3 regions of the Rahnella selenatireducens genome follow, and region 3 is predicted to be linked to each of the others. Evidence: predicted binding sites of a transcription regulator. Region 3 holds the regulator's gene; each other region holds the start of a gene.
What was found. Region 3 encodes PhoB, which activates phosphate uptake and scavenging genes when phosphate is short. Its sites were predicted from a motif close to CTGTCATAAAACTGNCNNAT; they were not measured.

Region 1: ugpB (sn-glycerol-3-phosphate ABC transporter substrate-binding protein UgpB) is a predicted target of PhoB. The motif match lies at 4,144-4,163, and genes of this name have one in related genera.
Region 2: glpT (glycerol-3-phosphate transporter) is a predicted target of PhoB. The motif match lies at 2,411-2,430, and genes of this name have one in related genera.

What each region holds. Positions count from the first base shown of each region.
Region 1 covers NZ_JBKEZJ010000014.1:41,139-49,052, reverse strand. The annotation lists gene ACLBVC_RS20100 (high-affinity branched-chain amino acid ABC transporter permease LivM) at 1-1,227, shown strand, start outside; gene livG (high-affinity branched-chain amino acid ABC transporter ATP-binding protein LivG) at 1,224-1,994, shown strand; gene livF (high-affinity branched-chain amino acid ABC transporter ATP-binding protein LivF) at 2,022-2,723, shown strand; gene ACLBVC_RS20085 (aminotransferase-like domain-containing protein) at 2,855-4,042, shown strand; gene ugpB (sn-glycerol-3-phosphate ABC transporter substrate-binding protein UgpB) at 4,265-5,578, shown strand; gene ugpA (sn-glycerol-3-phosphate ABC transporter permease UgpA) at 5,754-6,641, shown strand; gene ugpE (sn-glycerol-3-phosphate ABC transporter permease UgpE) at 6,638-7,483, shown strand; gene ACLBVC_RS20065 (sn-glycerol-3-phosphate import ATP-binding protein UgpC) at 7,490-7,914, shown strand, end outside.
Region 2 covers NZ_JBKEZJ010000014.1:64,903-72,816, forward strand. The annotation lists gene ACLBVC_RS20175 (zinc/cadmium/mercury/lead-transporting ATPase) at 1-451, shown strand, start outside; gene tusA (sulfurtransferase TusA) at 469-729, opposite strand; gene ACLBVC_RS20185 (7-cyano-7-deazaguanine/7-aminomethyl-7-deazaguanine transporter) at 955-1,626, shown strand; gene ACLBVC_RS20190 (DcrB family lipoprotein) at 1,758-2,321, shown strand; gene glpT (glycerol-3-phosphate transporter) at 2,561-3,913, shown strand; gene yigL (sugar/pyridoxal phosphate phosphatase YigL) at 3,984-4,787, opposite strand; gene pldB (lysophospholipase L2) at 4,836-5,828, opposite strand; gene rhtB (homoserine/homoserine lactone efflux protein) at 5,950-6,570, shown strand; gene rhtC (threonine export protein RhtC) at 6,634-7,251, opposite strand; gene recQ (ATP-dependent DNA helicase RecQ) at 7,291-7,914, opposite strand, start outside.
Region 3 covers NZ_JBKEZJ010000001.1:660,269-668,182, reverse strand. The annotation lists gene mak (fructokinase) at 1-898, shown strand, start outside; gene sbcC (exonuclease subunit SbcC) at 952-4,209, opposite strand; gene sbcD (exonuclease subunit SbcD) at 4,206-5,444, opposite strand; gene phoB (phosphate response regulator transcription factor PhoB) at 5,672-6,361, shown strand; gene phoR (phosphate regulon sensor histidine kinase PhoR) at 6,385-7,704, shown strand.

The sequences.
Region 1 (7,914 bases), on a different contig from region 3:
TTCATTATGGGGCTGCAACTGAGCCTGGATGGCACCAAACTGGTGGTGAATGGCGCGGGCGAAGTTCGCTGGATGTGGATTGCGATTGGCTGCGCGATTGTTTTCGTGTTTCAGCTGTTCCGTCCGCTGGTGAGCAGTGGCCTGAAAAAAGTCTCCGGGCCGGGCTGGGTCTTGCCCAGTTTTGACGGCTCGACGCCGAAACAAAAACTGCTGGCACTGGTGCTGATTATTGCCGCCATCGCGTGGCCGTTTATCGTCTCACGCGGCACGGTGGATATCGCCACGCTGACACTCATCTACATCATGCTGGGTCTTGGCCTGAACGTGGTGGTCGGATTGTCGGGTTTGTTAGTGCTGGGTTACGGCGGTTTTTACGCCATCGGCGCTTATACCTATGCGCTGCTCAACCACTATTATGGCATTGGTTTTTGGGAAGCGTTACCGCTGGCGGGGCTGGTTTCTGCGGCGTTTGGTTTCCTGCTCGGATTCCCGGTTCTGCGCTTGCGGGGCGACTATCTGGCGATTGTGACCCTCGGATTTGGCGAAATCGTCCGTATTTTGTTGCTCAATAATACCGAACTGACCGGCGGGCCGAACGGCATCAGCCAGATCCCCAAACCGACGCTGTTCGGGCTGGAATTCAGCCGGACACCGCGAGATGGCGGCTGGGATACCTTCAGCAACTTCTTCAATGTGACCTACGATCCGAGCGACAGGATTATTTTCCTGTACATGGTGGCGCTGTTGCTGGTGCTGGTGACGCTCTTCATCATCAACCGCCTGCTGCGTATGCCGCTGGGCCGCGCGTGGGAAGCGCTGCGCGAAGACGAAATTGCCTGCCGTTCGCTTGGGCTGAACCCGACTCGCATTAAACTGACCGCGTTCACCATCAGCGCCGCGTTTGCCGGTTTCGCCGGTACGCTGTTCGCCGCGCGTCAGGGCTTTGTCAGCCCGGAATCCTTCACCTTTGCAGAATCCGCTTTCGTGCTGGCTATCGTGGTGCTCGGCGGAATGGGTTCGCAGTTTGCGGTTATTCTGGCGGCCATTTTGCTGGTGGTTTCCCGCGAACTGATGCGTGACCTCAACGAATACAGCATGTTGCTGCTCGGTGCTTTAATGGTGCTGATGATGATCTGGCGCCCGCAGGGCTTGCTGCCGATGAAACGTCCGCAACTGAGACTCAAATTGTCTAAAAAACAAATCGCCGATCAGGGGGAACAGGCATGAGCACGCAACCTCTGTTAACCGTTGAAGGTTTGATGATGCGTTTTGGCGGCCTGCTGGCGGTCAACAACGTGGCGCTGAACCTCAATCAGGGCGAAATTGTTTCCCTTATTGGCCCGAACGGTGCCGGTAAAACCACGGTCTTTAACTGCCTGACCGGTTTTTACAAGCCGAGCGGCGGCACCATCAAACTGCGCGATCAGCATCTTGAAGGCCTGCCGGGGCAGAAAATTGCCCGCATGGGCGTGGTGCGTACATTCCAGCACGTCCGCTTGTTCCGCGAAATGACGGTGATTGAAAACCTGCTGGTCGCGCAACATCAGCATCTGAAAAGTGGTGTTCTGGCCGGTCTGCTTAAAACGCCGGGATTCCGTCGTGCAGAAGCCGAAGCGCTGGATCGCGCCGCCGACTGGCTCGAACGCGTGGGCTTACTCGAACTGGCGAACCGTCAGGCCGGTAATCTGGCGTATGGTCAGCAGCGCCGTCTGGAAATCGTCCGCTGCATGGTAACGCGCCCGGAAATCCTGATGCTCGACGAACCCGCGGCCGGTCTGAACCCGCGGGAAACCGAAGAGCTGAACCAGTTGATTGCCGAACTGCGTAACCAGCACAACGTCTCGGTTCTGCTGATTGAGCACGACATGAAACTGGTGATGGGCATTTCCGACCGTATCTACGTGGTGAATCAGGGTACGCCGCTGGCGCAGGGCACACCGGCTGAAATTCGTAACAATCCTGACGTGATCCGCGCCTATTTAGGCGAAGGTTAATGGGCGAAGGCTAAGGGACAGAACAAGATGTTGTCATTTAATCAGGTATCCGCCCATTACGGCAAAATCCAGGCGCTGCATGAAGTCAGCCTGAGCATTAACCAAGGGGAAATCGTCACGCTGATCGGCGCGAACGGCGCGGGGAAAACCACACTGCTCGGCAGTTTATGTGGCGAACCGCGGGCGTCGCACGGCGCGATTATTTTCGAAGGCCAGGACATCACCCAATGGCAGACCGCCAAAATCATGCGTGGCGATATCGCGATTGTGCCGGAAGGCCGTCGCGTATTTTCGCGGATGACGGTGGAAGAGAATCTGGCGATGGGCGGTTTCTTTGCGACGCGCGATCAGTATCAGTCGCGTCTGGAACGCGTGTATACGCTGTTCCCGCGTCTGAAAGAGCGCCGTCTGCAACGCTCGGGCACCATGTCCGGCGGCGAGCAACAGATGCTGGCGATTGGTCGTGCGCTGATGAGCCAGCCGCGTTTGCTGCTGCTCGATGAGCCGTCGCTCGGTCTGGCGCCGATCATCATCCAGCAGATTTTTGACACTATCCAGCAACTGCGCGAAGAAGGGATGACTATCTTCCTGGTCGAGCAAAACGCCAATCAGGCGCTGAAACTCGCCGACCGCGGTTATGTGCTGGAGAACGGTCATGTGGTGCTGGAAGACACCGGCGCGGCATTGCTGGCGAACGAAGCGGTGCGTGCGGCCTATCTCGGCGCATAAATCCGCTTTGGATTTCGAAAATCTGTGATAAATCTAGTAAACCGCACGGCAAGCGCTTTGCGGTTTTTATTTTGCCTATAAATTAACATCTCTCACATTCTAATAACGTTGCACAGCATCAGGAAGATTTCATGAACACAGAAGGTTTACTCGCCGCCCGCATGGTCAGGCTTAAAAGTTCAGCCATCCGGGAACTGCTGAAACACAGCAAAATGGAAGGCGTTATTTCACTGGCGGGTGGTATTCCTTCTTCGGCGCTGTTTGATTTCGATGGCCTTCGCGAAGCGACGCAACTGGCGATCACGGAACAGCCGGAGCACGCATTCCAGTATGGCCTGACCGAAGGCAGTTATACGCTGCGTGAGCGTATTGCTGAGCTTTGTCAGGAACGCGGTGTGGTGGCAAAACCCGATGATATCGTGGTGACCGCCGGTTCCCAGCAGGCGCTGGATCTGGTGATGCGCGCGGTAGTGAATCCGGACGATATTTTTGTGGTAGAGCGCCCGACCTATCTGGCCGCACTGCAAACGCTGGAACTGGCCGAGGCGAATATCCTTTCCGTCGGTACCGACGGCGACGGCATGATTGTCGATGAGCTGGCCGAACTGCTGAAAACCCGCAAAATTAAAGGCGTGTATCTGGTGCCGACGTTTGGCAACCCGAGCGGCGTGACCCTGAGCCGCGCGCGTCGTGAAAAGCTGGTTCAGCTGGCGGCGAAACATGAATTCCTGATTGTGGAAGATGATCCGTACGGCGAACTGCGTTTCACCGACGAACGCCAGCCAACGTTGTTTGAGCTGTCGAAGGCGCTGTTTGGCCATGCCGACAACATCATCTACACCTCAACGTTCTCCAAAATTCTGGCGCCTGGCCTGCGTCTGGGCTGGGTGATCATGCCTGACTGGCTGCTGCACAAAGTCGCCATCATCAAGCAGGCAGCAGATTTGCACGCCAGCGCGCTGTCACAGTCGATTGCTGAATGTTATCTCGGTCTGGGCCGTCTGCCTGCGCAAATCGAAACGATTCGTGCCGCGTACAAAAAGAAATGTCAGATTCTGGCGGAGTTACTGGAACGCGAACTGGGCGACGTGCTGACGTTTGAATATCCGAAAGGCGGCATGTTCCTGTGGGCGCGTTTCCGCGAGCCGCGTAACTGCGCTGAGTGGATGAAAAAGACACTGGAACAGGGTGTGGTGTTTGTGCCGGGCGAGTTCTTCTATGCCGATAATCCGGATCACTCTACCTTCCGTCTGTCGTTCGCCACCGCGACCGAAGAGCAGATGCAAGAGGCCGTTGCCCGCCTGAAACGCGCGCTGTAAAGTCCCCGGATTTCCCTTCTTTATAAGGCGCATCGTTCACCCGATGCGCCTTCTTTTTTGCCATCTGTTCGTCACCTGCACTTCATGCCGCTGTAACACCAATGTCATTTAACTGTTATTTATCTGTAATTTAGCCGTGTCATGTTACCTCCGCATAAAAACGTTTCTCAATACCCCATTTATCTCTGCCCCTTTTACACCAGCAGAATTCAGGAGACAGGCATGTTCATCAATCTCAAAAAAACGGTCATCGGCACCGCGCTGACGCTGGCTTTTAGCGCCAACGCTTTTGCTGTAACAGAAATTCCTTTCTGGCATTCCATGGACGGCGAGTTAGGTAAAGAAGTGAACTCGTTGGCCGACCGTTTTAACCAGACGCACCCTGATGTCAAAATCGTGCCTGTCTACAAAGGTAAATACGACGAGAGCCTGGCTGCCGGTATTGCGGCATACCGCACCGGTAATGCGCCTGCTATTTTGCAGGTTTACGAAGTGGGCACCGCGACCATGATGGCGAGTAAAGCCATCAAACCGGTCTACGAAGTGTTCAGCGACGCCGGCATTAAAGAAGACGTTTCCCAGTTTGTGCCGACCGTCTCCGGCTACTACTCAGATTCCAAAGGCCGCCTGTTATCGCAGCCTTTCAACAGCTCCACGCCGGTGCTGTATTACAACAAAGATGCCTTTAAGAAAGCTGGCCTGAACCCGGATCAGCCGCCAAAAACCTGGCAGGACATGGCGGTTTACACCCAGAAACTGCGCGAAGCGGGCATGAAATGTGGTTACGCCAGCGGCTGGCAGGGTTGGATTCAGATTGAAAACTTCAGCGCCTGGCACAGCCTGCCGATCGCGACCAAAAATAACGGTTTCGATGGCACTGATGCGGTTCTGGAATTCAACAAACCAGAGCAAATCAAACACATCCAGATGCTCGAAGACATGAACAAAAAAGGTGATTTCACCTATTTTGGTCGCAAAGACGAATCCACCGCCAAGTTCTATAACGGCGATTGCGCGATGACCACCGCCTCTTCCGGTTCTCTGGCCGATATCCGTCAGTATTCTAAATTCAACTACGGTGTAGGCATGATGCCTTACGATGCAGACATTAAAGGCGCGCCACAAAACGCCATCATCGGCGGTGCAAGCCTGTGGGTGATGAACGGTAAAGACAAAGACACCTACAAAGGCGTTGCCGAATTCCTGCAATTCCTGACCACGCCGGAAATCGCTGCTGAATGGCACCAGAAAACCGGTTATCTGCCAGTGACAACTGCCGCGTATGAGCTGACCAGAAAAGAAGGCTACTACGATAAGAACCCGGGTTCTGACGTTGCCACCCGCCAGATGCTGAACAAACCGCCATTGCCGTTCACCAAAGGTCTGCGTCTGGGTAACATGCCACAGATTCGTACCATCGTGGACGAAGAACTGGAAAGCGTCTGGAGCGGCAAGAAAACGGCTAAAGAAGCGTTAGATACCGCAGTACAGCGCGGAAATCTGCTGCTGCGTCGCTTCGAAGCCTCTACCAAGTAATTTTTTTTGCTCCTCCCCCTGAGAAGGGGGAGTGCTGTTTTGCTCCCTCCCCTGCGAAGGGGAGGGTTAGGGTGGGGTATTAATGACAACTCAGTCGTTTGCTAAACCCCCTCCCAGCCTCCCCCTTCACAGGGGGAGGAGCTAAACCCGCCACCGTATCAACGAGTAAACCATTATGAGTTCACACCGTCCCGGTTTTGGTTGCAGCTGGCTGCCTTACGCACTGGTCTTGCCGCAGCTGCTGATCACCGCGATATTCTTCCTGTGGCCTGCGGGGCAGGCGCTGTGGTATTCGGTGCAGACACTGGATCCGTTCGGGCTTTCCAGCACGTTTGCGGGCATGACGAACTTCACGCAGCTGTTCCAGGATCCGTACTATCTCGACTCCTTTTACACCACGCTGAAATTCAGCTTTATGGTGGCCTTTTTCGGGCTGGTGCTGTCGTTGTTTTTCGCCGCGCTGGTCGATCACGTTATTCGCGGCAGCCGGATTTATCAGACGCTGATGATCCTGCCGTACGCCGTTGCGCCCGCCGTGGCCGCCGTATTATGGATGTTTCTGTTCAGTCCCGGCCTTGGCCTGATTTCGCATTTCCTCGGCTCCCTCGGTTACAACTGGAACCACGCGCAAAACAGCGGTCAGGCGATGTTCCTGGTCGTCCTCGCGTCGGTCTGGAAGCAAATCAGCTACAACTTCCTGTTCTTTCTGGCGGCGTTGCAGTCGATCCCGAAATCGCTGGTGGAAGCGGCCGCTATCGACGGCGCAGGTCCGGTGCGACGTTTCTTCAATCTGGTGTTACCGCTGATTTCGCCGGTCAGCTTCTTCCTGCTGGTGGTGAATCTGGTGTACGCCTTCTTTGATACCTTCCCGGTGATTGACGCCGCGACAGGCGGTGGCCCGGTTCAGGCAACGACGACCCTGATTTACAAAGTCTACCGCGAAGGCTTCTCCGGTCTGGACTTATCAAGTTCCGCCGCGCAGTCCGTCATTCTGATGATGCTGGTGATCGGCCTGACGTTCATTCAGTTCCGCTTTGTCGAGCGTAAGGTGCGTTACCAATGATTGAAAATCGCAGAGGGCTGGATATTTTCAGCCACCTCATGTTGCTGCTCGGCGTGCTGGTGATTTTGTTCCCGCTGTACGTCGCATTTGTCGCGGCGTCGCTGGATAACAAACAGATTTTCGACGTGCCGATGACGCTGATCCCCGGCGGCCATTTGTGGGAAAACATCAGTACCATCTGGACGCAGGGCGCAGGCAATAACAGCCCGGCGTTTGGCCGCCTGCTGATCAACAGTTTTATTATGGCGATGGTGATTACCGTCGGGAAAATATCGGTCTCGATGCTTTCGGCTTATGCGATTGTCTATTTCCGTTTCCCGCTGCGTAACCTGTTCTTCTGGCTGATTTTCATGACGCTGATGTTGCCGGTGGAAGTGCGTATTTTCCCGACCGTTCAGGTGATCGCTAATCTGCATATGCTCGACAGCTACACCGGCCTGACGTTACCGCTGATGGCGTCGGCGACCGCAACGTTCCTGTTCCGTCAGTTTTTCATGACCCTGCCGGATGAGCTGCTCGAAGCGGCGCGTATCGACGGCGCGGGCGCAATGCGTTTCTTCTGGGACATCGTGCTGCCGCTGTCCAAAACCAATCTGGCCGCGCTGTTCGTCATCACCTTTATCTATGGCTGGAACCAATATCTGTGGCCGATTCTGATCACCAGCGATGCCTCGATGGGCACGGCGGTGGCGGGGATTAAAAGCATGATCTCCTCAGGCGACGGCTCGACCCAATGGAATCAGGTGATGGCAGCCATGATCCTGACCTTATTGCCACCGCTGGCGGTGGTGCTCCTGATGCAGCGCTGGTTTGTGCGCGGTCTGGTAGACAGTGAGAAGTAAACCGAAATGGCAAATTTGAAATTACAGGCAGTGACCAAGTCTTACGACGGCAAAAACCAGATTATCCAGAGCATTGATCTGGACGTCGCCGACGGTGAATTCATCGTGATGGTCGGGCCTTCCGGCTGCGGGAAATCCACGCTGCTGCGCATGGTGGCCGGGCTGGAGCGCACGACGTCCGGCGATATCTACATTAACGACCAGCGCGTCACCGATCTGGAACCGAAAGATCGCGGTATCGCGATGGTGTTCCAGAACTACGCGTTGTATCCGCACATGAGCGTGTTCGACAACATGGCGTACGGCCTGAAAATCCGCGGTTTCGGCAAGGCGCAGATCCACGCGCGTGTGGAAGAAGCGGCGCGAATTCTCGAACTCGGCCCGCTGCTGAAACGCAAACCGCGCGAGCTTTCCGGCGGCCAGCGTCAGCG
Region 2 (7,914 bases), on a different contig from region 3:
CAACCCGCGTGCAGCGAAAACTATCGCGGATCGTCTTGGGATTGAGTTCCGCGCGGGCTTATTGCCTGTGGACAAAGTCTCGGCAGTCACCGCGCTGAATGCGGTTAAACCGGTCGCAATGGTCGGCGACGGCATTAACGATGCGCCCGCCATGAAAGCCGCTACGATCGGAATTGCGATGGGAAGTGGCACCGACGTGGCACTGGAAACCGCCGACGCGGCGCTGACGCACAACCGTCTGAGCGGGCTGGCGCAGATGATCAGTTTATCACGCGCAACGCGGGCGAATATCCGTCAGAACATCACCATTGCGCTGGGGCTGAAGGCGATATTTCTGGTGACCACGATTATGGGGCTGACCGGTTTGTGGCTGGCGGTGCTGGCCGATTCCGGCGCAACGGCGTTAGTCACTGCCAATGCCTTGCGGCTGTTGCGCAAGAAATCACACTGACCGTCAGGGCTGAGCAATCAGCCCTGCTTTTCCACCAGACCTTTGCACAGCAAATAGCGGTACGGCAGGTTTTCTGTATCCGACGCTAACAGGCGGTGTTCCATAAAACGGCAGAAACCGGGAATATCGCGGGTCGTTGCCGGATCATCGGCGAAGATCAGCAGTGTTTCGCCATCTTTCATGGTGCGCACCGTTTTGCGAACCATCATCACAGGTTCCGGGCAACGCAGACCCAGCGCATCAAGCTGATGGTCGGGATTGATAAAGGGGTCGGTCATTTCGTGTCTCAACATCTTCATACGTGAATGCGCGACAGTTTAACCCGCTGGTTTTCTGGTGCAACAAACAAGGCGCATTGCGCTAAAATTAACCATCTAATCTGTTGCGCAAACGGTGCGCAAACAGGTACTATGCGCGCCGCACGTGATAACTCAGTCAGTGCAGAAGTAAAAATACGTTTGGGTTCCCTCACCCCAATTTTTTTATAAAAAAAGGTCACATCTATGTACTCTTTTACTGCTCAACAGCGGTTTTCCGCGTTGATATGGCTTTCGCTATTCCACATCGCCATCATTACGTCCAGCAACTATCTGGTTCAGCTGCCTGTCTCCATTTTTGGTTTCCATACCACCTGGGGCGCGTTCACTTTTCCGTTTATTTTCCTGGCTACCGATCTCACGGTGCGTATCTTTGGCGCACCGCTGGCACGCCGGATTATCCTTTCCGTCATGATCCCGGCACTGGCAATCTCTTACGTGATTTCCGCACTGTTCTTTGAAGCACAGTGGCAGGGCGTTGAAGCGCTCAGCAGCCTGAACATCATGGTCGCCCGCATCGCGACCGCCAGCTTTATGGCTTACGTGCTGGGACAAATCCTCGACGTTCACGTATTTAACCGCCTGCGCCAGAACCGCCGCTGGTGGATTGCGCCGGTCGCCTCGATGTTCCTCGGCAATATCAGCGATACGCTGTCCTTCTTCTTCATCGCGTTCTACAAAAGTACCGATGCCTTTATGGCAGCGCACTGGGTAGAAATCGCGCTGGTGGATTACAGCTTCAAAGTGCTGATCTGTCTGGTGTTCTTCCTGCCGATGTACGGCATGCTGCTCAACATGTTGCTTAAGCGGCTGTCGGCGCAAGGAAATCACAAGGCTTCCGCGGTCAGCGCGCACTAAGAGTGACGACGGCGTCTCAGATGACACAAATCGCGCCATAATCTGACTTGCATTTGTGGCCTGAATAGGTTGCCATAACGACTGTTAAGTCAACATGTAAGCCTGATAGACAGGCCACTTAAGGAAGCCCGATGCGTAATGTCGCAAAAATGATGGGAATGGCAGTACTGATCGCCGGTCTGGCTGCGTGTGATGGTAAATCAACAGACGCGCCAGCTGCAGATAAAGGCGCACCTGCCGCCGCCGCAACGGCGACCACACCAGTCAGTCTGCTGGATGGCAAAGTGACGTTCTCCCTGCCGCAGGGAATGAGCGACCAGAGCGGTAAGCTGGGCACTCAGGCAAACAATATGCACGTCTACGCAGACAGCACCGGCCAGAAAGCGGTGATTGTGATCCTGGGTGATAACACCACGGAGTCACTGGACGTTTTGGCGGGTCGTTTACAGGACCAGCAAAAAGCGCGCGATACCAATCTGCAAGTCGTCACTAATAAAGCGATTCAGGTGAACGGTCAAACGTTGCAGCAGTACGACAGCGTCATCACCTCTGCTGGTCAGAAAGCGTATTCCTCTATCGTGCTGGGCAAGGTCGACAGCCACCTGCTGACGCTGCAAATCACGTTGCCAGCGGATAATCAGCAACAGGCGCAGACGGATGCCGAAGCAATTATTAATACACTGAAAATTCAGTAAATTCAGATGTTGCGAAAATATCAGGCGGGGCTCAGGCTTCGCCTTTTTTTGTCCCAAGCTGTTACCCACCCTCACAAAACCCGCCTCTCCTGTAATAAAAATGTAACATTTCGGTCATAAATCACAGTTCGTTTGTGCGCGAATTGCTAAAATCATGTTCGTTTTGGAACACCCTTGCACCGCCCTTACGTCATTGGCTCATGAGGAGTCAGACCTGATTTATGCCATCGGAGGCATTTATGCTCAGTATCTTCAAACCCGCGCCCCATAAAGCGCCCGTGGATGAAAACCACGTTGATCCGCTCTACCGCCGTCTCCGCTGGCAGATTTTCATGGGGATCTTCTTCGGCTATGCCGCTTACTATCTGGTTCGTAAAAACTTCGCATTAGCGATGCCCTATCTCATCGATCAGGGTTTTTCGCGGGGTGATTTAGGCTTTGCGTTGTCCGGGATTTCTATCGCCTACGGCATTTCTAAATTCATCATGGGATCGGTTTCTGACCGCTCGAATCCACGCGTATTTCTGCCTGCGGGTTTAATCCTCGCCGCCGCCGTAATGCTGTTTATGGGCTTTGTGCCTTGGGCCACGTCCAGCATCGCCATCATGTTCGTTCTGCTGTTCCTGTGCGGATGGTTTCAGGGCATGGGCTGGCCGCCGTGCGGACGCACGATGGTTCACTGGTGGTCGCAGAAAGAACGTGGCGGCATTGTTTCCGTCTGGAACTGCGCGCATAACGTCGGCGGCGGCATTCCTCCGCTGCTGTTCCTGCTGGGCATGGCCTGGTTTAACGACTGGCACGCGGCGCTGTATATGCCCGCGTTCGGCGCAATCTTGCTGGCCGTTTTCGCGTTCATGACGATGCGCGATACCCCGCAGTCCTGTGGTCTCCCGCCGATTGAAGAATACAAAAACGATTATCCGCCGGACTACGTGAAAGAATCCGCCGAGCAGGAGCTGACGGCAAAACAGATCTTCATGCAGTACATTTTGCCCAACAAGCTGCTGTGGTATATCGCGCTGGCCAACGTGTTTGTTTACCTGCTGCGCTACGGCATTCTGGACTGGTCACCGACTTACCTGAAAGAGGTGAAACATTTCGCGCTGGATAAATCCTCGTGGGCGTATTTCCTGTATGAATATGCCGGTATTCCGGGCACGCTGCTGTGCGGCTGGATGTCGGATAAAGTCTTCAAAGGAAATCGCGGCGCAACCGGCGTGTTCTTTATGGTATTGGTGACGATCGCCACCGTGATTTACTGGCTGAATCCGGTCGGTAATCCGGGTATCGACATGGCCTGTATGATCACCATCGGCTTCCTGATTTATGGCCCGGTCATGCTGATTGGCTTGCATGCGCTGGAACTGGCACCGAAGAAAGCGGCGGGGACGGCGGCGGGCTTTACCGGCCTGTTTGGCTATCTCGGCGGTTCAGTGGCGGCGAGCGCTATCGTCGGCTATACCGTTGATTTCTTCGGCTGGGATGGCGGCTTTATCGTGATGATCGCCGGGTGCGTGCTGGCGGTGCTTCTGCTGGTACTGACGATGCTGAGTGAAAATAAACACAAAGCGCAGCTGGCGAAAAACGCCTGATTCAGGCTGAAAGCATAGAAAACAAAAAGGCACCGGAAGGTGCCTTTTTCAATGACGATTCAGGAAACGATTATTCAGACAAATACATTTTGCGCAGGTAATGCGGCACGGCGTCGTCGGCGTTGGAACCAATGATTTCCGCATCCGGCATTGCCGCTTTCAGACGTGGCAATGAGCCACTCATCAGGCAACCTTTACCCGCCATCGACAGCATTTCCAGGTCATTCAGACCGTCGCCAAACGCGATGCAATCTTTCAAGGTATAACCCATCAGTTTAGACACGTATTCCAGCGCGTGACCTTTCGATACGCCGCCCGCCATCACTTCCAGACAAACCGGCAGTGAGAAGCTGACGTTTACACGATCGCCCCAGCGCGCATTAATGGCTTCTTCGAGTGGCAGCAATTTTTCGTGATCTTCACAGGTGAAATACACTTTGCAGATGCCGTCAGTTTCCAGCAAACCCGGTTCATAAAGTTTGTATTTGAAAACGGATTCACGGAAAAAATCATCCTGATCGGCGCGGTCACGGTTCATGTACCAGTCGTCGTTACGGTAAACGTTGGTCAGGATATCCGGATTGTTGTGCATGATGCCAAACAGGTCTTTGGCAATGTCTTCATCGAGATTATGGGCGAAAATCAGCTCTCCGTCGGTGTTATGCACACGCGCACCGTTTGAGGTGATCATGTACGCGCTGATCTCGAGATTGTCGCGCATCTGCGCAACGTCAATATGGTGACGTCCGGTCGCGAACACGAAATGCACATCGCGCTGGGTCAGCAATTTCAGCGTCTCTTTCGCGAACGGGCTCAGGGTATGGTCAGGTGATAGCAGTGTGCCATCTAAATCGGAAGCAACAACAGGGTACATAGCGTTAGGTTCTAACCTCTGATGGAGTTGTGCGCGGCGAACCGCGGATTAATGCTGTCGCGCAAAAAAGCGCATGATGGCGTCCAGCGCCTGTGCCCGCAGGTCGTCCCGCTCAAACAGGATCTCATGGCGCGCGCCTTCGATGACCAGCGGCTTTCCCCCTTCACAAGGGTGCCCCGCAGCGGCCATGGCCTGACAAAAAGCGAGGTGCGACCGGTTGTCTACCACCCGGTCTTCGCTCGCCTGCAATAAAAGAACAGGGGTCGTGATTTTTTCGGCTTCTTTGAGGATGTGCATGCCCGCCTCAATGCCTTCGCGCACCCAGTGATACGTAGGTCCGCCGACCTGGAGTTCCGGGTAATCCGCATAAAAACGCAGATTACGGCGATATCGCTCGCGGCTGTGCGTCAGCTGATTCACCACAAACGGCAGCGGACGCCAGTGACCGGTACCCAGCGCGTAACCATCACGGCGAACCGGACGATTCTCCGCCCAGTTGAGAATGCGCCGCGAAACCCATCCCGGCATCGGCAGATAGATACCCGTCATCGGCGCTAATAACGCCGCCGCATCGAAGCGCTCAGGATACTTCGCCATAAACAACGCCAGAATTGCCCCCCCCATTGAATGGGCCAGCGCGAACTTTTTCACGTACTGACGTGGCGCGATTTCAAGCTGATAAAAAGTTTCGAAATCGTCAACATAGTCGTCGAAATGCTGAACATGGCCGCAGTGCGGATCTTCGAGCATACGTCCCGAACGCCCCTGACCGCGGTGATCGAGAATCATGACATCGTAACCACAGTGGAATAAGTCGTAAGCCACTTCCGGGTATTTTACGTAGCTTTCAATACGCCCCGGTGACACCACGATGACTTTATCGTGTGAGGGCGAACAGAAACGAACGTAGCGGATCGGGACGTCATCGACGCCGCTAAACTCACCTTCTTCGCGTTGCTGCCAGAAATCGAGCAAAGGCCCGGTCGCAAAGGCGGAGAACTCTTTCTCACGTGTTAACCACTTCGCAATATTTACAGGCATTCAATAATCCAAAGTCGCATGGCGGGGAGGAAGAAAGTGTTATTTGTGAGTTATAGCGCAATTATAGACAATGGCGTATTGTGCCATAAAACAACACAAAACGTATTCAGGGAGTCTCACAATGACCTTGGACTGGTGGTTAACCTACCTGCTCACCACTTCTATTTTAAGTTTGTCCCCGGGTTCCGGCGCGATTAACACCATGAGTACCGGCATCAGCCACGGTTACCGCGGTGCAGTGGCGTCGATTGCCGGTTTACAGCTCGGTTTGTCGATCCACATCGTTCTGGTCGGCATCGGGCTGGGCGCGCTGATTTCGCAATCACTGCTCGCCTTTGAGTTGCTGAAATGGTTTGGTGCCGCCTATCTAATCTGGCTGGGTATCTGCCAGTGGCGTTCTGCCGGTGCGATTGATCTGAACGCACTCGCCAGCAGTATGCCGCGCCGCCGTTTGTTTAAACGCGCCATTCTGGTGAATCTGACCAATCCCAAAAGCATTGTGTTTCTGGCCGCACTATTCCCGCAGTTTATCATTCCGCACCAGCCGCAGGCTGCACAATACGTGGTATTGGGCGTCACCACCGTGGTTGTCGATATCATTGTGATGATCGGTTACGCCACGCTAGCCACGAGAATCGCCGGTTGGGTAAAAGCCCCAAAGCAAATGCAGCTGCTGAACCGGATTTTCGGTTCGCTGTTTATGCTGGTTGGCGTTTTGTTGGCCAGTGCGCGAAAAGTGTAAATCCCTGAAATGCAAAAAGGGTCCGGCAAATCACCGGACCCTTTTTTGTGCAGAGCGTTTTAATCAGCGATTTACGATCAGCGCAATGCCGAAGCCAGCGAAAACCACACCCGCTATGCCGTCGATCCATTTCGCCAAACGCTGATAACCACGGCGCATTTTCGGCAACGCAAACACCATCGCCACTAAAGAGAACCACGCCAGCGTTTCCACCACGATCAGCAGGAAGATACCCAGACGCTCGCCGCCGCTGACGCTGTCACCAACGAACATAGAAAACACGCTGCCGAAGTAAATCACGGCTTTCGGGTTCGAGAGGTTAGTCAGCAGGCCACGCATAAAAGTCCTGCCACGCGCGGGCAGAACCACTGGCGTTTCATCGTCATTCTGCTTTTTAGCCCGTGCAGATTTCAGCAACTGCCAACCCATCCAGCACAGGTACAAGCCACCGCCGACGGTGATAATCTGGTGCAGCCACGCCATTTTTTGCAGAATCAAGTGTAAGCCCATCAGCGCAACCGCCGCCCAGACCAGCACACCCAGCGTAATACCAATCACACCCATCATGGCTTCTTTGCGTGAACGGCTGGCCGCCGTTTGCGAGACAAAGAAGAAGTCCGGCCCCGGACTCATCAGCGCGATCAGATGGACCATCGCAACCGTCAGGAATAGCATCAGCATGATTAACTCTCTGTTTTATGTGTAGGGAACTGAATTCTGTTACTCGTCGCCGTTATCGATATGGTCGCGGATCATCGTCATAAATGGCCGCCCGAATTTCTCGAGCTTACGCTGACCGACGCCGGTAATGTCCAGCAAATCGCTCGGGCTGACTGGCAGATGTTCTGCCATTTCCAGCAGCGTCGTGTCATTAAAGACCACGTACGGCGGCACGTTATTTTCATCCGCCAGCGATTTACGCAGTTTGCGCAATTTGGCAAACAGCTTGTGATCGTAATTTCCGCCATAGGTTTTCTGGCGTGATGTGCTTTTAATTTTCAGCGTCTGAATACGCGGCACCGCCAGTTGCAACGGAATTTCGCCGCGCAATACCGGACGGGCAGATTCGGTCAGTTGTAGCGCCGAATGCATGGCGATGTTCTGAGTAATCAGCCCGAGATGGATCAGCTGGCGTACCACGCTGGTCCAATGCTCGTTGCTGTGCTCTTTACCGATGCCGTAGACGGTCAGTTTTTCGTGCCCGTATTCGCGGATACGCTGGTTGTTCGATCCGCGCAGCACTTCGACCACGTAACCCAAACCAAAGCGTTGCCCGACGCGCGCCACCACCGACAGCGCTTTTTGCGCGTCCAGCAGGCCGTCGTAGCGTTTTGGCGGGTCAAG
Region 3 (7,914 bases):
CGGCACAAAAATAGAAGTCATCGCGTTATCCGACGAAGGGAAAGAACTGTTCCGCAAGCGGGTGGATACGCCAAGAAATGATTACGAACGCACGCTGAAAGCGATTGAAGGTCTGGTGCTGGACGCCGAAAAAGCCACCGGCCAGCACGGCAGCGTCGGCCTTGGGATCCCCGGCACGCTTTCGCCGTTTACCGGTAAAGTGAAAAATGCCAACTCGGTCTGGCTAAATGGCCAGCAGCTGGATGAAGATCTGGCGCTGTTGTTAAAACGCGAAGTTCATATTGCCAACGACGCCAACTGTCTGGCGGTTTCCGAAGCGACCGACGGCGCGGGCGCCGCGCGTCATACAGTGTTTGCGGTAATTATCGGCACCGGCTGTGGTTCCGGCGTTGCGCTTAACGGCGTGGCGCACGCGGGCGGAAATGGCAATGCCGGAGAGTGGGGGCATAACCCCTTGCCGTGGCAGGATGAAGAAGAAATTCAGTTTGCCCGCGATGTGCCTTGTTATTGCGGTAAATCCGGTTGCGTGGAGACGTTTGTGTCGGGCACCGGTTTTGCGGAAGATTATTTCCGGTTGTCAGGCCAGCGGCTGAAAGGCGCGGAAATTATTGAGCTTGTGGAGCAGGGCGATGAAACGGCGGAGCTGGCGCTGGGCCGCTACGAGCGTCGTCTGGCGAAGGCGCTGGCCAATGTGGTGAATATTCTGGATCCGGATGTCATCGTTTTTGGCGGCGGCATGAGCAACGTGGATCGTCTGTACCAGACCGTTCCCGTGCTGATCAAACAGTGGGTCTTTGGCGGCGAATGTGAAACGCCGATCCTCAAAGCGGTGCACGGTGATTCCAGCGGTGTTCGCGGTGCAGCCTGGCTGTGGCCGCAATCGCGTTTCGCGTTGTAATTGTCTGGCAGACAAAAGCCGCATGATGTCACGCCATCATGCGGCTTTATCGTTTACTGCGACGGGACTTTAAACTCACTGCTCAGACGGCTGACACCCAGCCCGTTCACCTTAGTCACTTTGATTTGCACCGGAATGCGGTCTTTCATCGCTTCAACGTGGCTAATCACGCCAATGGTTTTACCGGAGGCGTTCAGGCTGTCGAGCGCGTCCAGCGCGGTGTCCAGTGTGTAGGCGTCGAGTGTGCCAAAACCTTCGTCGAGGAACAGCGAATCGATGCGGGTTTTATCGCTCACCAGATCGGACAACGCCAGCGCCAGTGCCAGACTGACCAGGAAACTCTCGCCACCGGATAACGTGCGGGTATCACGCACGGCGTCGGCCTGCCATGTATCGACAACCTGCAACTCCAGCGCGTCGCTGGTTTTACGCTGCAACAGATAACGGCCATGCAGTTTTTCCAGCTGGCGGTTCGCCAGATACACCAGATGATCCAGCGTCAGCCCCTGCGCGAACTTACGGAATTTTGCGCCATCGCTGGAGCCAATCATCTGATTAAGATAACCCCAGTCATCGCAGGTCAGCTGCGCCTGCGCAATCTGGACGATTAACTGCTGCTGGCTGCCGCTACGTTCCTTGTCGAATTTAAGCTGATTACTCACTTCGCCGGTGCGCTGTTGCAGCGCTTTCAGGCTTTGTGACAGCGATTCCTGCTCTGCCATCAGCGCCGTGAGATCGCTTTCGTTTTCACTCAGATGCGCAGGCCGTGCCCGCTGCTGTTTCTCCAGCATCTCATTCGCATCGTTTAACAGTGCCTGAGCCTGGGCCAGTTTTTTTTGCAACTGGTCTTTACGTTGCTGAAGTTGCAGGCGTAATACGTCGTCGAGAAGGGCGAGTTTCACCGCCACTTCATCCGCAAACTCGCTGGCGGCCAGCGCCCGTTGCCAGTCTGTTTGCGCCTGTTGCAGACGTGCCGTGGACTGCTGATGTTGCAGCTGCGTGCTGGCGAGCTGACCGGCCAGTTTATCGCGATGTTCCTGCGCCCGGTGCAGGGCCGTCTCGGCTTCGCTGACGGTTTTTTCGGCGGCCTGTTGTTGCAGATGTAAGTGCTCGCGAACCTGCGTGGCCTGACGGTCGCCGAAGAGTTCTGTGCGCTGAGTTGTCAGTTCTTTCAGCGTTTTCTCGCCCACTGCAAACTGGGTTTGCAGGCGCTCAAGCTGTTCCTGCGATGTGGACAGATTTTTTTGCGTCAGCATATAACGCTCGGCCAGTAAGGCGCTTTGCTGCTGGACTTTTTGTTGCTCGCTGACGGCTTCGCTGAGGGCGTCTTTCGCCTGTTGCAGCGCACGCGCCAGCTGTTCATGCTGACTAAGGGTTTCCTGCGTTTGCTGTTCTTCCTGATCGCATGACGCCAGCCATTGCTGAATGTCCGGCGCATCCATCAGCGTGAAGGTTAGTCCATGCGTAGCGCTGGTTTTCTGCCAGTTTTCGAGATGCGCGTTCAACTGCTGCTGGTCCTGCTCAAGCTGCGTTTGCAGGCGCAATTGCTGTTCTTTCAGGCTTTTAATCTTTGCCGCCAGTTCGATTCCGCTGGCTTTCGCCGCATCGAATTCCAGCTGCATTTTCTCAACACGCTGAGCCGTTTCAGACGGTTTGATCTCCTGATAGCTTTCAATCGCCGGATGCGAGGTGGAACCGCACAGCGGACAGGCCTGACCGCTTTGCAGATTGGCGCGTTCTGCCGTCAGGCTGACGATCAGCTCCTCGCTTTTCTGGCGCGCTTTGACATCATTCAGATGCTCGAGTTGCTTCTGGCACTGCAGACGGATTTTGCCAAGGCGTTCTTCTTCTTCCGCGATGACCGTCTGATTCTGCGCAAAATCCTGATGTTGCTGACGGACACGCGAATCGAGCTGAGGGAAAATTTGTGCGAGTGAAAACAGCTGCTGACGCACCGGACGCAGCTGCGCCAGTTCATATTGTCGTTTCTGCAAAGCAGCCAGCGGGTGTTGTTTTTCCAGTCCGGCCTGATGTTGTTGCTGAACCTGCAGCGCACCGGTCAGCGTCGCGTGTTTCGTCTGATGCTGCTGACTCTGTGCCTCCAGCTTCCGGCGCTCTTCGGTGATTTTCGCCAGCATCGCGCTGTGCTCACTGGCCTGTTTCTGTGCTTCACTGACGGCCTGCTGCGTGTCAGTCAGTGATTTGTGCCACCGGGCAATTTCGTTATCCAGCGGCAGAACTTTTTCGTCCATCAGCGTCTGGAGCTGGCGCTGCTCTCCGGCCTGTTTCTGGCGAGCGGATTTCGCCTGTTCCAGCGCCAAAGCCAGCGGCGTCATCTGCGCCGCCTGTTGTTCCTGCTGCTGAACCAGCTGCGTAAGCGCCTGCTGTAACTCCTGCGTTTCTTTCTCACAGCGCAACCGGTCGCTGAGCAGCGGACGCAGTTTTTCAGCCGGTTCACTGCGCGCGAGTTGTTGCAACTGCGGCGCTGCAGCGAGGTTTTCCTGCTCCGCCGCCGCTAACTGCTGTTGAGATTGCTGATGTTTTTGCTGCACCTGCTGCCAGTGTTGCAGCCAGTTCAGATCCTGCTGGCGTTGCAGTGCCTGCTGGCTGAGGATAATTTCCTGCGCGTTCAGCGCGGCCAGTTCCGTTTCGAACGCCTGACGCTGCTCTTCGCTGAGCAACTCGATACCGGCCATGCGCTGATACAAACCGTCGAGCTGATTTTTGGCTTCTTTATGTTGTTCAAACACGCGTTCAGAAAGTCGCCCGTAGATTTCAGTACCGGTAAGTTCTTCCAGCAATTCCGCGCGGTCGTTGGCATCGGCATTCAGGAACGCGGCGAACTGGCCTTGTGAAAGCATCATCGATTTGGTGAAACGGCCGAAATCCAGCCCGGTCAGCTCGGCGATGGCATCAAGTTTATCGCGCACTTTGTCGGCCAGAATTTTGCCATCGGCCAGCAGTGCAAGTTCCACTTTCGGGGCCTGTAAATTGCCGTCCGGCGAGTTTTTGGCACGGCGCTGGCTCCAGAACGCGCGGTAGCCAATGCCTTTGACTTCAAACTCGACTTCTGCCAGCGATTCGGCGGTGTGGCGGGTCATCAGTTCATTCTGACTTGGCGTGACGTTCAGACGCGGCGTCTGGTGATACAGCGCCAGACAGATGGCGTCGAGCAGGGTGGTTTTCCCCGCGCCGGTCGGGCCGGTGATGGCAAATAATCCATTGCTGGCAAAAGGCTCAGCGGTGAAGTCGATTTTCCATTCGCCTTCCAGCGAGTTCAGGTTTTTTAAACGCAGACTGAGAATTTTCATTGGGCGGCATCCTCTGCGGACTCGCCGCTGGTGACCTGACTGACAACCTGAGCGAACAGCGTGCGCATCCGCGCCTGACGCGGTTCGTCGGGATCGGTTTCCTGCGCCAGCCGCCGTTCAAACACTTCGCTGACACTCAGTTCGCTGAGCGTTTCTTTTTCCTGTTGTTCGATGCTGCTGATGCGCTGTTCTTTACTGCGGCGCAGCAGAACGACTTCCACCGGCAAATCTGCGGTCAGCGTCTGAATACGCCGCTGGATATCACTGAGATAGTCCTGCGTGGCGACTTCAATATCCAGCCAGACCGGTTTACCGGCATCGCCGTCAGCAAATTGCGTCAGTTGTTTTTCTATGTCTGCGAGCGAACCTTTGATGATCTGCATCGGCTGGAAAACGGGGATTTCCAGCGTGTAGATGGCGTTGAGCGTAGCGCCGTCGAAATCAAGCAGGTAAACGCTTTTGGTTTTGCTGAGCTCATCAAAACTCAGCGCAATGGGTGAGCCGCTGTAACGGATATGTTCGGTTTTTGCGACGCACTGGGCGCGGTGAATATGCCCGAGTGCTACGTAATCCACCGGCGGAAAGGCCTGCGCCGGGAAGGCGTCGAGCGTGCCTATATAGATGTCGCGCACGGCGTCAGACGTGCTGACGCCGACGGTGGTCAGATGGCCGGTGGCGATAATGGGCAGCGGCACGCCAAGTTCCTGACGTTTAGCCAGCGCGGCCTGATACAGCGCGTCATAATGCGCCGCAATGGCTTCCTGCAAGGCGAGCTGTTTGTCGTTGCCGGACTGCCCGGCCTGGCTGGCAAGCAAATCGCGCGGACGCAAAAACGGAATGGCACACAACACCGCGCCGGGCTGGCCTTCGCGTGTGTTAAGCACCAGAACCTGTTCATCCAGTTTTTCGCCCACGGTGGCGATCACCCGCGTATTCAGGCACGAAAGCAGTTCGCGGGATTCATTGAGCGTGGCGACGGAATCGTGATTTCCGGCCAGCACCACCAGCTGACAGCCGGTTTGTTGTAATTCCACCACGAAGCGGTTATATAACTCGCGGGCGTAACTGGGCGGCGAGCCGGTATCAAAGATGTCCCCGGCGACAATGACGGCGTCCACCTGATGCTGTTGCACCTGACCGGTCAGCCAGCGCAAAAATGCCTGATGTTCAGCGGCGCGGCTTTTGGTAAAAAAGTACTGGCCGAGGTGCCAGTCAGAGGTATGGATCAGGCGCATGAGACTCCCGTGTGAACCCTGTATGACGACAATGGGGCAAAGTATAAACGTCAGCGGGGGAACCTGTCCCCGATAAATCAGACCAATTTCAGCAGGATGGCAGGAATTTACCTGTCATATTTGCCTTAAATGAACCATCATTTTCATTCATAAATCTGTCACAAAACTGACGCATAATGGCGCCCGCAATCAAATAAAAGATCGCTAACCTATTGGCAGGACCTACGATGGCTAGACGTATATTGGTGGTTGAAGACGAAGCTCCAATCCGTGAAATGGTGTGTTTTGTACTGGAACAGAATGGATATCAGGCAGTAGAAGCTGAAGATTTTGATTCAGCGATTGGCCAGTTAGTTGAACCTTACCCTGAACTGATCCTGCTCGACTGGATGTTACCCGGCGGTTCCGGTATTCAGTTTATTAAGCACCTTAAACGTGAAGCGCTGACACGCGAAATTCCGGTGATGATGCTGACCGCCCGCGGTGAAGAAGAAGATCGGGTGCGCGGCCTGGAAGTCGGTGCCGATGATTACATCACCAAACCGTTTTCACCCAAAGAACTGGTTGCCCGTATTAAAGCGGTGATGCGCCGGATTTCGCCAATGGCGGTCGAGGAAGTGATCGACATGCAGGGGCTGAGTCTGGATCCATCGTCTCACCGGGTGATGGCCAACGAGCAGGCGCTCGATATGGGGCCAACCGAATTTAAGTTATTACACTTCTTTATGACCCACTCTGAACGCGTTTACAGCAGGGAACAGTTGCTCAATAACGTGTGGGGCACTAACGTTTATGTGGAAGATCGCACGGTTGACGTGCATATTCGTCGTTTGCGTAAAGCGCTTGAAACCAGCGGACATGACAGAATGATCCAGACTGTTCGTGGTACCGGATATCGTTTCTCAACGCGTTATTGAGTCCCCCACAGCGGAGAATCTGTGTGTTAGAACGTTTGTCATGGAAACGTCTGGCCGGTGAGTTTTTTCTCTTTTGCCTGCCAGCGCTGATCCTCGGAATTTTCGTCGGCCATTTCGGCTGGCTCCTCTTTGCGTCGCTCGTCGCGGCGCTGGGCTGGAATTATTACAACCAGCTTAAACTCTCTCACTGGCTGTGGCTTGACCGCAGCATCACCCCGCCGAACGGGCGCTGGAGCTGGGAACCGCTGTTTTACGGGCTGAACCAGATGCAGGTGCGCAACCGGCGACGTCGTCGTGAATTAGGTCAATTGATCAAACGTTTCCGCAGCGGAGCTGAATCGCTGCCGGATGCAGTGGTTCTGACGACGGAAGAAGGCAATATCTTCTGGTGTAACGGACTGGCGCAGGATCTTCTCGGTTTCCGCTGGCCGGAAGATAACGGGCAGCATATTTTTAACCTGCTGCGTTATCCGGAATTCCGCACCTGGATCCAGACCCGTGACTTCAGCCGTGCCCTGAACCTTCAACTTAATAATGAACATTACGTCGAGTTTCGCGTGATGCCGTATTCCGAGGGGCAGCTTTTGATGGTGGCGCGTGACGTAACGCAGATGCGTCAGCTCGAAGGCGCGCGACGTAACTTCTTTGCCAACGTCAGCCATGAACTTCGTACGCCGCTGACGGTGTTGCAGGGATATCTGGAAATGATGGAAGACGCCAAGCTGGAAGAGCCGTTCCGCACCAAAGCGCTGGATACGATGCAGGAACAGACGCGGCGAATGGACGGGCTGGTGAAACAACTGCTGACTCTTTCGAAAATCGAAGCATCCGCCAATATCGATATGCACGAGAAAGTCGATATTCCGTTGATGCTGAGCATGCTTGAGCGGGAAGTGCAGACGTTGAGCGGTGGGAAACATGAGGTGGTGTTTCGCGTAAACGAAAAGCTTAAAGTCTTTGGCAACGAAGATCAGTTGCGCAGTGCGGTGTCGAATCTGGTGTATAACGCCGTGAATCACACCCCGCCGGGTACACGGATTGAAGTCAGTTGGCAGCAAATCCCGCACGGCGCGCAGTTCCAGATAAGCGACAACGGGCCGGGTATTGCGCCGCAGCACCTACCGCGTCTGACCGAACGTTTTTACCGTGTGGATAAGGCGCGATCACGCCAGACCGGCGGCAGCGGGCTGGGGCTTGCTATCGTGAAACATGCGCTCAGCCACCATAATTCGAAACTCGAAGTTCTCAGCGAAGTCGGCGTCGGCACCCGGTTTATGTTTACTCTGGCACCGAAACTGATTGTTCCTCAGGGGGCAGACTCCCCGGTCTCCGTAAAACCTTAATTTCTGTAATTTCCCTAAAGCCTGTTATCAGCCGATAGCAGGCTTTTTCATTTCTGTTTATGGAGTGAAGTCGCCTCGTGATCATGAATTTATTTCACGTCCCATGAAAATTCCTCTGTTGTAGGTGAACAGGCTGCATGACAGTATGGCCTTAAAGCCGTTTAGACATCCAGATGTCTATAAATAACGCAACGTAATTATTTACTTTGT